Linked DNA regions of Pseudovibrio sp. M1P-2-3. The protein of the gene in region 1 interacts with the protein of each later gene in a pairwise test. Links are inferred from orthologs where the notes say so. Each region holds a gene or a part of one and is shown in the gene's direction. Other genes may lie near its edges.

Evidence for each region. The genes of interacting proteins can lie anywhere in the genome.
Region 2: the proteins of accC (region 1) and ribD interact in binary tests that used the Escherichia coli proteins (3 or more experiments, as listed by UniProt). The link is inferred for Pseudovibrio sp. M1P-2-3 from one-to-one orthologs.

What each region holds. Positions count from the first base shown.
Region 1 is NZ_JARRCW010000001.1:1,614,615-1,622,345, reverse strand. What follows is about bases 2,574-5,434. They hold accC (acetyl-CoA carboxylase biotin carboxylase subunit), read left to right. Parts: upstream 2,574-3,259; coding sequence 3,260-4,609; downstream 4,610-5,434. Other genes in these bases: P6574_RS07440 (DUF2155 domain-containing protein), read right to left, coding at 5,301-5,434; aat (leucyl/phenylalanyl-tRNA--protein transferase), read left to right, coding at 4,647-5,312; accB (acetyl-CoA carboxylase biotin carboxyl carrier protein), read left to right, coding at 2,782-3,246. Also shown: P6574_RS07465 (M48 family metalloprotease), read left to right, coding at 24-1,487; P6574_RS07460 (DsbA family protein), read left to right, coding at 1,533-2,276; more of P6574_RS07440, read right to left, coding at 5,435-5,837; P6574_RS07435 (mechanosensitive ion channel family protein), read left to right, coding at 6,085-7,731. UniProt on the Escherichia coli protein: This protein is a component of the acetyl coenzyme A carboxylase complex; first, biotin carboxylase catalyzes the carboxylation of the carrier protein and then the transcarboxylase transfers the carboxyl group to form malonyl-CoA.
Region 2 is NZ_JARRCW010000001.1:2,778,120-2,783,959, reverse strand. The notes cover bases 2,429-5,292. They hold ribD (bifunctional diaminohydroxyphosphoribosylaminopyrimidine deaminase/5-amino-6-(5-phosphoribosylamino)uracil reductase RibD), read left to right. Parts: upstream 2,429-3,218; coding sequence 3,219-4,367; downstream 4,368-5,292. Other genes in these bases: ribH (6,7-dimethyl-8-ribityllumazine synthase), read left to right, coding at 5,066-5,292; P6574_RS12060 (riboflavin synthase), read left to right, coding at 4,368-4,973; nrdR (transcriptional regulator NrdR), read left to right, coding at 2,594-3,079; glyA (serine hydroxymethyltransferase), read left to right, coding at 2,429-2,549. In the rest of the region: P6574_RS12080 (L,D-transpeptidase family protein), read left to right, coding at 1-1,052; more of glyA, read left to right, coding at 1,233-2,428; more of ribH, read left to right, coding at 5,293-5,515; transcription antitermination factor NusB, read left to right, coding at 5,524-5,840. UniProt on the Escherichia coli protein: Converts 2,5-diamino-6-(ribosylamino)-4(3h)-pyrimidinone 5'-phosphate into 5-amino-6-(ribosylamino)-2,4(1h,3h)-pyrimidinedione 5'-phosphate.

The sequences.
Region 1 (7,731 bases):
GTAAACAACTAAAACGTTTGGTTATGCCAGAGGGCTATACAGGGGGGCGTGTTTTGCTGAAATCTATCTGCTCAACATTTCGATTCAATTACTCGGTAAAAGACTTGGTGCCCAAACTGGCCCGAAGTTCAGTCGCATCTGTAACGGCGCTCTCTCTCCTTTTTTCAGGGCTACCGCTCTCTAGCGCACAGGCGCAGTCCAAAGTGCCGCTGGTACGCGATGCGGAGACGGAAAACCTGCTGAGAGACTACGCCCGCCCAGTTTTTAGAGCCGCTGGCCTGCCCGCCAACCAAGTTGAGATCATCCTCGTTAACGACAAGAGCTACAACGCCTTTGTCCCGGACAGCCGGAGAATGTTCATCAACGTCGGCGTGGTCATGACCGCCAAGACCCCAGAGGAAGTTATCGGCGTCATCGCTCACGAAACCGGCCATATCACGGGTAACCATCTCGTTCGCATGCGTCAGGCGGCGGCAAATGCCCGCGTCATTTCAGTAATCGGTATGATCTTGGGTGCTGGCGCCGCGGCTGCAGGTGTTTCGGCAGGAAGCAGTGCTGTTGCACAAGGCGGCGCTGCCGCCGCTATGGGAGGTGGGAGCCTCGCACAAAGAACATTTCTGGCCTATAAGCGCTCGGAAGAATCTGCTGCCGACCAAGCTGCTCTCAAATATCTGGAACGCACAGGTACCTCGCCAAAAGGAATGCTGACCTCCTTTGAGAGAATGGCAGACGCTGCTTTATTTTCCGCACGTTATGCGGACCCTTATGCTATCAGTCACCCGATGCCGCGTGATCGCTTCAACGCCCTTCAGGTGAAAGCAAAGAAAAGCCGTCACTTCAACAAGAAGGTTCCCTCACAGCTCCAGCAGCGCCACGATATGGTGCGGGCAAAGCTTGCCGCGTTCACATCCCATCCAAAATCGACTTACCGGCTCTACCCCCGCTCCAACAAATCGCTCCCCGCCCAATACGCGCGCGCGGTTGCCACCATGAAATCTTCCAGTGGCAAGAAGGCAGCAAGAGCCATTGACAAACTCATAGCGCAGCAGCCCAACAATCCGTATTTCTATGAATTGAAGGGGCAGGCTCTTCTTGAAGGTGGAAATCCGGCTGCCGCCATTGCACCATTCAAAAAAGCCCTGTCTTACATGCCGCGCAACCCGCAGCTGGAAATTTGGCTTGGCTTTGCTCTCGTTGCCTCTGAGAACCCGCAGTATCTGCCGGAGGCCAAGAGAATACTGACAACCGCTCTCAGGCGTGATCCGAACTCCCACATTGGTTACACCCAACTGGCCATTGCGTACGGGCGCACAGGCGATACCGCTATGGCAGATCTTTCGACTGCCAAAAGCCTGCTTGCCAGAGGAAACCTGAGAAGTGCCCAACAATATGCGGCTAGAGCAAAAAAGAAGATGAAAACCGGCTCCATTTCATGGCAACAGGCCGATGACATCCTATCTTATAAAGTCAACAGGGCTTTGCGCTAGCTTTGATATGAGGTAAACAGTGCCAATTGGCACTATGGAGATAGAATGAATAAGCACGTTCGCAATGTACTCTCCGGCTGTGCAGTTATGCTTTTGCTCCCGTCGATTTCGGCGGGCGCTGCAGAAACTGCCCCCGACAAAGAGGCCGTAGAAAAGATCGTACGCGAGTACCTTCTGGAGAACCCGCAGGTCATTGCTGAAGCCTTGACTGTTTTGGAGGAGCAGCGTGTCGCGCAGGAAGAACAGGCCCGTAAAACGGCAATGTCCCAAGTCTCAGAGCTTCTGTTCAATTCCGAAAACCAAGTCACTCTTGGGAACCCTGATGGGGATGTAACCCTTGTCGAGTTCTTCGATTACAATTGCGGTTACTGTAAACGTGCTCTTGGCGATACATTCCGTTTGATTGAAGAGGATAAAAATCTCCGCGTCGTTCTGAAGGAGTTTCCTGTTTTGGGACAACCTTCCGTGGAGGCTGCGACAGTTGCCATTGCCCTGAACCAGATCGCCCCCGAGAAGTATGAGGAATTCCATAGCCTCATGCTCTCCTCCAGAGGCCGTGCCAACAAGCAGTCCGCTTTGGATACAGCAAAGTCAATTGGCGTGGATACAGTTCGACTTCAAGAGGCAATCGACGCAGGCGTTGCACAGGCTACACTTCAGGAAGTCTACAGTATTGCAGGTACTCTTGGCCTCACCGGCACCCCCTCCTACGCAATTGGAGATGAAGTTGTTGTGGGCGCAGTTGGGTACGACACTTTGAAGAAGAAAATTGAAGCTGAACGTCAATAAGGTGCCCAAGTAACAAAAAGGGCAAATTATCCGGCGAAAAACTTTAAGTTCTGCGTTTAGAAGCGGGTTTGGGTCTTTTCCTTAATCCGCTCTGAATTTATAAGGTTCCAACTGCTGACAACTCGTAGTTCTAGGGGAGTTCATTTAAAAGTAGGAAATTTCTTGATTTTCCTGGGAACTGCTGGTCTGCCAATAATTTGGCACTTATGAACCTTGAGTTTTTGCAGGCTAAGGAGCGCTCCAAAGAGATCCACTTCAAATGAGTGTGAGCCTTTGGATAGCAGGGCTAATTTGAGCCTTCGGGCTCAAAATGCAATTGAGACCATAGACCTACTTCTCAGGTCCTTGGCAAAAAGAACACTGGTGCAACTATGGGCTTAACATCCTTCGGGCACTAGAGAAAAATAACACTCGTCTGCATACTGACTTCATTGTAGGCGGACACTTTATTTGATGGTGACTCTGGCTTCCGTTGCCTGAGCAACACAAACTGGACGATTAAACGATGACGAAACCAAAAAAGTTTGACCAGGATCTGATCCGTCAGCTCGCGACCCTTCTGGATGAAACGAATCTTACAGAAATTGAACTTGAGCAAAATGACTTCCGCGTTCGCGTCGCACGTCAGGCAGCAAACGGAGCCCAAACAATAGTTGCACCAGCAGCCGTTGCTCCAGCAGCAGTTTCCGCCCCAGCTCCAGTTGAGGTTGCGGTGTCAGCAGACCCAGCCAACCACCCTGGTGCCGTCCCATCTCCAATGGTTGGTACTGCTTACCTTGCGCCAGAGCCTGGTGCCCGTGCTTTTGTTGAGGTTGGTGCAAACGTTCGCGAAGGCGACACCTTGATCATCATTGAAGCGATGAAAACCATGAACCAGATCCCGGCACCAAAGTCCGGTCGCATCACTGCGGTTCTCGTCACGGATGGTCAACCTGTAGAATTTGGCGAACCTCTTGTCATCATCGAATAACGGACGGACTCCGATGTTTTCAAAGATCCTCATCGCAAACCGCGGCGAGATCGCACTTCGTATCCAGCGAGCTTGTAAAGAGCTGGGCATTTTGACTGTTGCTGTGCACTCCACAGCCGATCAGGATGCGATGCATGTGCGGCTTGCCGACGAAAGTGTCTGTATCGGTCCGCCCGTTGCCAGAGACAGTTATCTGAATATCCCGCAGATCCTTGCTGCCTGTGAAATCACAGGTGCAGATGCAGTGCACCCCGGTTATGGCTTCCTTTCCGAAAATGCCCGTTTTGCGGAGATCCTTGAAGCCCACGGCATTACCTTTATCGGCCCAACTTCCGACCATATACGGATTATGGGCGATAAGATCATGGCGAAAATCACAGCCAAAGAGCTTGGTATTCCAGTGGTTCCCGGTTCGGACGGCGGAGTGACACCGGACGATGATATTCATGCTATTGCCAATGAAATTGGATACCCTGTTCTCCTGAAAGCTGCCGCAGGTGGTGGTGGCCGTGGTATGAAGGTAGCCAAAACACCGGACGAGCTGGAAACCGCATTCTCCACCGCACGTTCAGAAGCCATGGCGGCTTTTGGTGACGATGCCATGTACATGGAAAAGTACCTTGGCAAGCCGCGTCATATCGAAGTGCAGGTTCTGGGTGATGGACAGGGAAATGCCATCCATCTGGGCGAACGCGACTGTTCACTGCAGCGCCGCCACCAGAAAGTGTTCGAAGAGTGCCCTTCCCCAGCCTTGAATGACGCTCAACGTCAGGAAATTGGTGAAATCTGCGCTGACGCCATGCGCAAGATGAAGTACCGCGGCGCCGGCACTGTTGAATTCCTCTATGAAAATGGCGGGTTCTATTTCATTGAAATGAATACCCGTTTGCAGGTGGAGCATCCTGTCACCGAGATGGTGACCGATATCGATCTGGTTCATGAGCAAATTCGCATTGCCAGTGGGGCGACTTTAGGCATCAGTCAAGAAGATATCCGTTTCACGGGTCATGCCATTGAGTGCCGCATTAACGCAGAACATGCACGCACGTTCACACCTTCCCCAGGCAAGATCACCTATTACCACCCACCGGGCGGTCTGGGTGTGCGCGTGGATTCTGGTGTCTATCAAGGCTACAAAATTCCGCCATACTATGACAGCTTAATCGGAAAGCTCGTGGTACATGGACGTACGCGTCTTGAATGCATGATGCGCCTGCGCCGCTGTTTGAGTGAATTTGTGGTAGATGGTATTGAAACAACAATCCCGCTCTTCAGGGAATTGATGGACAATCAGGACATCGCAAATGGAGCCTATGACATTCATTGGCTAGAAAAGTTCCTGGAGATGGAAAAGTCTCTATAAAGAACAAAGTGCTTAAAAGGTAGTTGGTGGACCATCCATGCTTTTGGAGATTACCCCGCAAGTTCTCTTGAAGGCATACGCCTGCGGCGTGTTTCCTATGGCTGAATCTGCTGAGGACCCAACACTTTTCTGGGTTGAACCCGAGCGGCGGGGCATCTTGCCGCTCGATCTTTTTTATGTCCCCTCCCGCTTGCGCCGTACAATCAGGTCAGACCGATTCCACATCAAAGTTTCGCAGGATTTTGCTGGTGTCCTCAACGGGTGTGCGGCTCCAGGTGCCGGGCGAAGCAATACATGGATCAACAGCGAGATCAGGCGCTTGTATTCCGCCCTCTTTCAACTGGGCCATTGCCATAGTGTCGAGGTCTATTTCAACGACAGGCTTGTTGGTGGTCTCTATGGCGTCAGCCTTGGCTCAGTATTTTTTGGGGAAAGCATGTTCTCTTTTGAAAGGGATGCTTCAAAGGTCGCACTGGCGTTTCTCGTTGCCCGCCTCATAAAGGGGGGGTATCAGCTGCTGGATACACAGTTCGTTACCGATCACCTTATGCAATTTGGCGCAGAAGAAGTACACCGGGACACCTACATACAAATGCTGGAGACCGCCTTGCAAAAGCAAGCGGACTTTTACCACCTTGCCGAAACAGCTACCGGCAAGGAAATTCTTCACATTATTGATGAGGCAAGTGCTCTAGAACCGTAGCGGATTCGGCCATGGAGCGGGAACTACACCAGAGCTGACGAAGTCTTTACCTGCCAGATAATCAACTTCCGGGGCATTAGCTACATCCGGCCCCTCGTAGTTCTCCGGCGGCGGCACGTCGGAATATTTCTTACACCCTACCAGCCATACGTCATAGACCGCATGCTCGATTGCGTGAACACCCGGATTTGCCGCAAACATCCAGCCGCCGAATATGCGCTGAACCTGATTGCCCAGTGTCACTTCATCGACTTCCAAAAAGGCCGTGGTTTTCGCGGTCTCTGTGGGCGGGCGTGTGTAGCAGACTTTGGGCGTTACCTGAAGCGCGCCAAATTGAACGGTCTCGCCCATATAAACGTCGAAGGAAATGAGACGGCCTGTCACCTTATCCAAGCCTTTGAACTCGGCAACAGGATTATCAATTTTTGCAGCCGCAGCCTCGCTGAGCCCGAAACCACCTGCCAATATAGCAAGGCTGGCGGCAACTGAAGCCTTCCATGAAAGTTGCTGCAATCTCTTAAACATACTTAACCATTCCGCGATGTAAACGATTCACCCGAATCTACCTTTAGTCTGTAGCAAAGGTGTATAAGCCCGAAAAGGTCATTTTGGGGCAAAACTGCCATAAACCCGATATAAAATAGAGGATTGCCACACCTCAATGCATATTCGCCGTAAAATTTAACCCAGTTGAATTCACTGGAACCCACGTAAAGGTTTATCTACAACAAATCTTCATACTTCAAAGAATAGCCTTTTTGGAGTGTATTTTATGGTCCCGTGTCCTCCCCGTACATCCATGCAAACCCTCATCGCACTTATTTTATGGGCATGTTCTGCTTTCATGTGTTTGGCACAGGAAACCACGGGTACTCAAAACGGCACCCCCTTCAAAGCAAAGCAACTTTCTCAACTGTATCAGGGCAACGCCAAAGCAATTGATTTTTTAGAACGTTACCCCCTCGCTCCCCTTGATACCAGCTCCCCCCGCGCCACGCTTGAAAGCTTTACCACCATCATGGATGAAGCTAGCAAGACCGTTCTGGAAGCCTATCAAAGGTCGAGCTTGTCTCCAATAAAAACGGGCGGTTCCCTAACTCCTTCGAGTGATGTGCAAGGCGATATACGGATCGCTCGGCTTCTTTTTAACAAAGCCACGGAAACTTTAAACCTCTCGCAAATACCTCAGGCTGAAAGACAGCAAACTGGCCTTGAAGTGGCTATGTTAATGAAGGAAGTGCTCGACAGGCTGCCCCTACCTGACCCTGAAAGTATTCCGGGCAAAGCAGCTGGTCTTTATGACTACAGCCAGAAAGATCTGCCGGATTCATGGCGAATTCCCTTCTCACGTATCATCATAGGTAAGCAAACAGAAGGTCCCAACGCAGGCAGTTACACCTTCACGCCCCAAACGGTGGCCGCCGCCTATAAGTTCTACAACTCCATAAAAGTACTTCCCAATAAACAAGGGAGTACTGATGATTTTTTCAATTTTTACAAGAGTAGCCCTGAAGGGCTTCTTCCTCCGGCGTGGTTCGAGCTTGTACGCCAGCAGGGAGACTGGATTATGCAAGAGTCCGGGGGGCTAGCCCTATGGCAATGGATTGGCTTAGCGGGCTCAACAGTGGTGGCCGTATTATTTTTATGGCTGCTCACCCGCATTATAGGCAGCAAAAGAAAGAAAACAGAACCATTTGGAAAGAAGCGTATTTCCTCCCTGTTGATGCCCGTCATTTGTCTTTCCACATTGCAAGCCTACCAGTATGTCGCCATAAATCAAATAAACGTAACCGGACAGGTTCGCACTGGCTTGAGCCTTTTTGTTGAAGCGGTTTCCTGGCTCGTCCTGTCTTTCATCGTCTACCGGCTCATTAACCTGATTGCCCAACACGCAATCACGCGCAATATCAATGCCAATAAGCTTGACCAGAGCATTTTACGAACCGGTTTTTACCTTTTGTCTATCGTGGCAGTTTTAGCAATACTTGCCATAGGTGCCACCCGGATCGGGATTCCTCTTTACGGAGTTATTGCGGGTTTGAGTGTAAGTGGCCTTGCTCTAGCACTTGCCGCCCAGCCCACCATGGAAAACCTTCTAGGTGGCATTAACTTGTATGCAGACGACATTCTCCGTATCGGGGATTTTTGTAAATTTGGCGAAACGATGGGAACTGTGGAGCAGATCGGCATCCGGTCCACGCGTATTCGCTCAAAAGACAGAACCCTCACAACCATTACCAATGCCGATCTGGCAAAGATGAAAATCACCAACTACACCAAACGTGATCGCAATTATATGCAACACATTATTGGTCTTCGATACGAAACCAGCCCGGACCAAATTCGCAAGATCCTGCTTGATATGCGCAACTACATTATCGCTCACCCCAAGACACTCACCCAGACTGTACGCGTAAGA
Region 2 (5,840 bases), 1.2 Mb from region 1 along the record:
CTATTCCTCGATATCGTCAGATCGTTGCCAATGGTGGCTGGAATATGGTGAGCTATCCGGGAAAACCGCTGAGGATCGGTAAACAGCACGACAGCGTTGTTGAGTTGCGTCAACGTCTGATCATTTCCGGGGATCTGGATGCAGGTGCGGGTCTTTCCAAAATATTCGACAGCTATGTTGATACTGCTGTTCGCCGTTTTCAGTTGAGACATGGCTTGCTTGCAGATGGCATTGTGGGCAAGGGTACAATTGAAGCTTTGAATGTTCCGGCCATCGTGCGGCTGCGCCAGTTGGAAATCAATATGGGCCGGGTTGCAGAACTGGCAGATCAGTTGAACGATACATATGTCATGGTCAACGTTCCAGCTGCTCGAATTGAGGCAGTGGAAGCAGGTCGGGTTCGTTCCCGACATACGGCTGTTGTTGGAAAAATCGATCGCCAGACACCTATTTTGAACTCCAAAATTACAGAGGTGAATTTTAATCCTTACTGGACGGTTCCTGTCAGTATCATCCGCAAGGACTTGATTCCAAAGATGCAGGAGGATCCCAGTTACCTTGAGAAGAACAAGATCAAAATTTTTGATTGGTATGGGAACCAGAAACAGTGGCAGGACATTGACTGGAACACGCAGGAAGCAACCCAATATCGCTTTACGCAGGATCCGGGCGAAAAGAACTCCATGGGAAGTATTCGCATAAACTTTCATAACAAGTTTCAGGTGTATCTACATGACACGCCAGAGCAGTCCTTGTTCGGCAGTGGATACCGTTTTCACTCCTCTGGGTGTGTCCGGGTGCAGAATGTTCGTGAACTGGTTTCTTGGCTCTTGGGAGCAACCACGCCTGGTTGGGATCGGGCTAAGGTAGACGAATCGATTCGCGGTGGTGAGCGCCTTGATGCGAAATTGAAGACACGGATACCCATCTTTCTTTCGTATGTGACAGCTTGGGCGAGCAGTGATGGAGCAGTTCATTTCCGGGATGATATCTACAAAATGGATGGTCTGAGCGACTCTCTGCCCATTCTGTCCGAGGCCGTAAGCAGATAAAATATCCGCCAAATACCCCGATAGGATAGGGGGGTAACTTCGATATATCGTTGATTGCCCCCTTGGTTCAATCCATTGCCTGTGGTAATTGCGGGGCGCCTACCTGAAATATAGGTGGGGTTGCTTAGGAGCTTAGAGGGCTCCTAATTTCTTTTGGTTCCAATGTGAAGAGGCCTTGCCATGTCCCTGACGGATACAACGGTCACCACTCAGCTCTACCCAGAGTTTTTTACAGGTTCCCTCGCTCAGGTCGACCCTGAAATTACAGCTACGATCAAAAGCGAACTCACTCGCCAGCAAAATGAGATCGAACTGATTGCTTCGGAAAATATTGTTTCCAAAGCGGTTCTTGATGCTCAAGGGTCTATTATGACCAATAAGTACGCGGAGGGGTATCCAGGCCGTCGTTACTATGGTGGTTGTGAGCACGTGGATGTGGCAGAAGAGCTTGCCATTAAACGGGCCAAACAGCTCTTTGGGTGTGACTTTGCCAACGTGCAGCCCAATTCCGGTTCTCAGGCGAACCAGTCAGTGATGATGGCGCTTGCTAAACCGGGCGACACATTACTCGGCATGAGCCTTGACGCTGGTGGTCACTTGACACATGGCGCTAAACCGAACATGTCCGGTAAATGGTTCAATGCCATTCAATATGGTCTGGACACGGCAACCGGCCGCATTGATATGGATCAGGTTGCTCAGCTTGCACGCGAGCACAAACCAAAAGTTATTGTTGCTGGCGGTTCTGCATATTCCCGCGAAATCGATTTTGCAGCTTTCCGCGCAATTGCCGATGAAGTAGGTGCCTTCCTGTGGGTGGATATGGCGCACTTAGCAGGTCTGGTGGCCGGTGGTCAGCACCCGAGCCCATTCCCGTACGCCCATGTTGCGACCTCCACCACTCATAAGACTCTGCGTGGTCCGCGCGGTGGTTTGGTGCTCACAAACGATGAAGCTATAGCCAAGAAAATCAATTCTGCCATTTTCCCGGGGCTTCAGGGTGGCCCGTTGATGCATGTAATTGCGGCTAAGGCTGTGGCTTTTGGTGAAGCGCTGCGTCCAGAGTTCAAGATCTACGCAAAGAACGTGATTGAGAATGCAAAAGTCTTGGCTGAAACTCTTCGTGAGGGTGGCTTGGACATTGTGTCTGAAGGTACAGATACGCATTTGATGCTGGTTGATCTGCGTCCAAAGAACCTCACCGGTGTTTCTGCAGAAAAAGCTCTTGAGCGCGCCAATATCACCTGTAACAAAAATGGTGTGCCGCTTGATCCGCAAAAGCCGACAGTAACCTCTGGTATTCGTCTGGGAACTCCCGCGGGTACAACTCGTGGTTTCGGGCCCGCCGAATTCCGCGAAATCGGTTTGTTGATTAATGAAGTGATGGAAGGCTTGCGTGCTTCCAATACGGATGAAGGCAACGCGACCGTTGAAGCAGCTGTAAAAGAGAAAGTTCTCAAGCTAACAGCTCGTTTCCCAATCTATAAAGGCCTTTAAGGAGTTTTAACTCCTTAAAATAACAATAAAGGAGGCACACGCTTATGCGCTGTCCGTTTTGCGGCGGAGATGATACCCAGGTTAAGGACTCCCGTCCTACCGAGGATAACACAACGATCCGTCGTCGCAGGGTCTGCCAAACATGTGGCGGCCGCTTTACCACGTTTGAGCGGGTGCAACTGCGCGAGTTGACGGTAATCAAGCGCAACCAGCGGCGTGTGCCTTTTGATCGCGAGAAACTCATGCGCTCGGTGCTCATAGCAACCCGCAAGCGTCCGGTTGAGCCGGAGCGGGTTGAGCGCATGGTCAGCGGCATTGTGCGCCAGCTGGAAAGCTCGGGAGAGAGTGAAGTGGATGCGGAGGCTATCGGCCATCTGGTGATGGAAGGGCTTAAAGCTCTGGACGATGTTGCTTACGTGCGCTTTGCTTCCGTTTATAAAAATTTCCGCGAGGCGAAGGACTTTGAAGCCCTTCTGGATGAGCTGAGCGACGAAGAGCTGAATTCGCGGCTGGCGGCCCAAAAGAGCTAGTTGGTTTAAGTATGGCTGCATGTGATGAGTATTGGCATGCGCTGTGATCTGGTTGCAGTTGACAGCTTGAGCAAGGCTTTCGTGTTCGGCTGCACTAGATAAACTCATTATGTGTGTCCTGCGGAGCGAGAGGTGGGCTTTGTCTGGAAATCCAAGTTTAAGCTCTAAGCAAAGACATGAAGACGAACGGTTCATGGCGGCAGCGCTCTCATTTGGACAGCGCGCCCGTGGGCGGTCTTGGCCAAACCCTTCTGTTGGAGCGCTGCTCGTAAAAGATGAAGGCTCCGGGCCGGTTGTTGTCGGGCAAGGAGCAACTATGCCCGCAGGTGGAGCGCATGCAGAGGTTCAGGCTCTGGCAAAGGCAGGGGGAAGGGCGAATGGTGCAACGGCCTACGTCACTTTAGAGCCCTGTGCCCACTATGGGCGCACGGGGCCTTGTGCGCTGGCTTTGGTAAAAGCAGGTGTCGCCCGCGTTGTCTTTGGATGTTCTGACCCAAATCCGGAGGTCGGGGGCAAGGGTAAAAAGATTCTGGAAGAAGCTGGTGTTGAAGTTATCTCCGGTATTCTTGAAAGGGAGTGCCGCGCCAGCGTTATTGGCCATATAACGCGGCTGGTGCACGCTCGCCCTCATATCCAACTGAAAATGGCTCTCTCAAACGACGGGTTCATCGGGCAAAAGGGTAAGGGGCAGGTTGCTATAAGCTCCCCTGAAAGCCGCCGCCTTGTTCATGCCATGCGGGCACAGGTTGATGCCATTCTTGTTGGTATTGGTACGGTGCTAGAGGATGATCCGGAGCTGACCTGCCGTCTGGCAGGTCTGGAGCACCTCTCTCCGGTCCGTGTCGTTGTCGATAGTCATGCGCGTTTGCCGCTTAATTCAAAACTTGTGCAAACGAGTGCCTCTACCCCTCTTTGGGTGCTGGTTGGGCAAGGTGCTGTGCCCGAACGCTGCGCTACGCTGGAGGCAGCGGGCGCCAAAGTGCTACGGTGCCAGCAAAGAAACGGGCACGTACACCTACCACATGCCATGAAAGAGCTTGCCACTGCCGGTATTACCAAGGTGATGGTGGAGGGCGGAGCCCATGTGGCGCGGGCGCTTTTGAATGACCGGTTGATAGATGAGGCGATGATCTTTCAAGGCGCAAAAATCATTGGAGCAGATGGCCTTAAACCTTTTGTGGAAGGTAGCCTTGAACTCTTGAATAACAAGGGGCACTTTACCCACGAGCTACTTCGCCGCGTATCCGGCGATATTCTTTGGCGCTATTCTTTTAAGGAGACCTCATAGGTGTTTACTGGAATTGTAACCGATGTGGGCAAAATTGCATCTGTGGAGAAAATCCCGGCGGGCCTGCGAACGCGCATTTTGACCAAATATGACGCGAATGGCATTGATCTGGGCGCGTCCATCGCATGTGGGGGCGTGTGCCACACAGTCACCGCAAAAGGCATTGAGGACGGGCAGAACTGGTTTGAAGTAGAATCAGCTGCTGAAACCCTGCGTTTAACCACTGTTCGCGATTGGCAGGCAGGCATGCGTATCAATCTGGAGCGTTCCCTTGCAATGGGGGATGAGCTGGGCGGGCACCTTGTTCTGGGTCATGCGGATGGAACTGCAAAAATTATCGAATTTGTCCAGCATCCGGAAAGCGTTTACATCAAATTTGAATGTGCAGAGGAATTTGCCCGCTTTATACCAAAAAAAGGCAGTGTTGCGCTGGATGGGACATCCCTTACAGTGAACGAGGCGGAGGGGAATACGTTTTCAGTTTTCCTTATTCCTCATACTTTATCGGTGACAACTTGGTCAGATCGTACAGAAGGTGACCTTGTAAACCTTGAAGTCGATATGATGTCGCGTTATGTGGCGCGGCTAGCAGAATTTACAGGGTAACAGTTCTTTATAAGTTTCTGCTGTTTTGACTGGACAAATGGTGTCGGTCGTGGTTCCTGACGATCAATTAAACGAGTGAAAGAGATCCTGCTATGTCTACAGTTCCCCACATTCTTATCATTGAGGCACGTTTCTATGATGAGTTGGCTGATGCACTTTATGAAGGTGCCAACGAGGTTCTGAAAGATGCAGGTGCCAAGGTATCCCGTATGGAAGTCCCTGGCGTTCTAGAAATTCCTTCCGCGCTTTCCATGGCTTTGGCTGCAATGGAAAACGGCGATGCGGACTTCGACGGCTTCGTGCTTTTGGGCTGCGTTATCCGTGGCGAGACAACACACTACGATATTGTCTCCAATGAATCGGCACGCGCCATTGTGGAACTGACAACGGACGCCTGCATTGCAGTGGGCAATGGCATCCAGACAGTGGAAGATGACGAGCAGGCTTGGGCTCGTTGCGACAAAGACAAGAAGAACAAGGGCGGCGGCGCGGCTGAGGCTTGCCTTCGCATGATTGAAGTGCGCGATCACTTCGGAGTTTAAGATTTAGTATGACGCAAGAACAAAATAATAAGAACAAGGCTGGCGTGCGCCCCGCAAACAAGCGGGGCCTTTCACGTCTTGCTGCGGTTCAGGCGCTTTACCAGATGGAACTGGCTGGCACGGAACTGAGCGATATCGTCGGTGAGTTCAAGCTGTACCGTCTGGGCCAAGAGCTTGACGGCGAAACCTACCGCGAAGCGGACCCCGCATGGTTTCAAGATCTTGTCCATGCTGTTTTTGAAGAGCAAAAAATTATCGATGCCAAGATCCACAGTGGTCTTTCAGAGGATTGGCCGCTGCGCCGGGTCGATAGCACGGTTCGTGC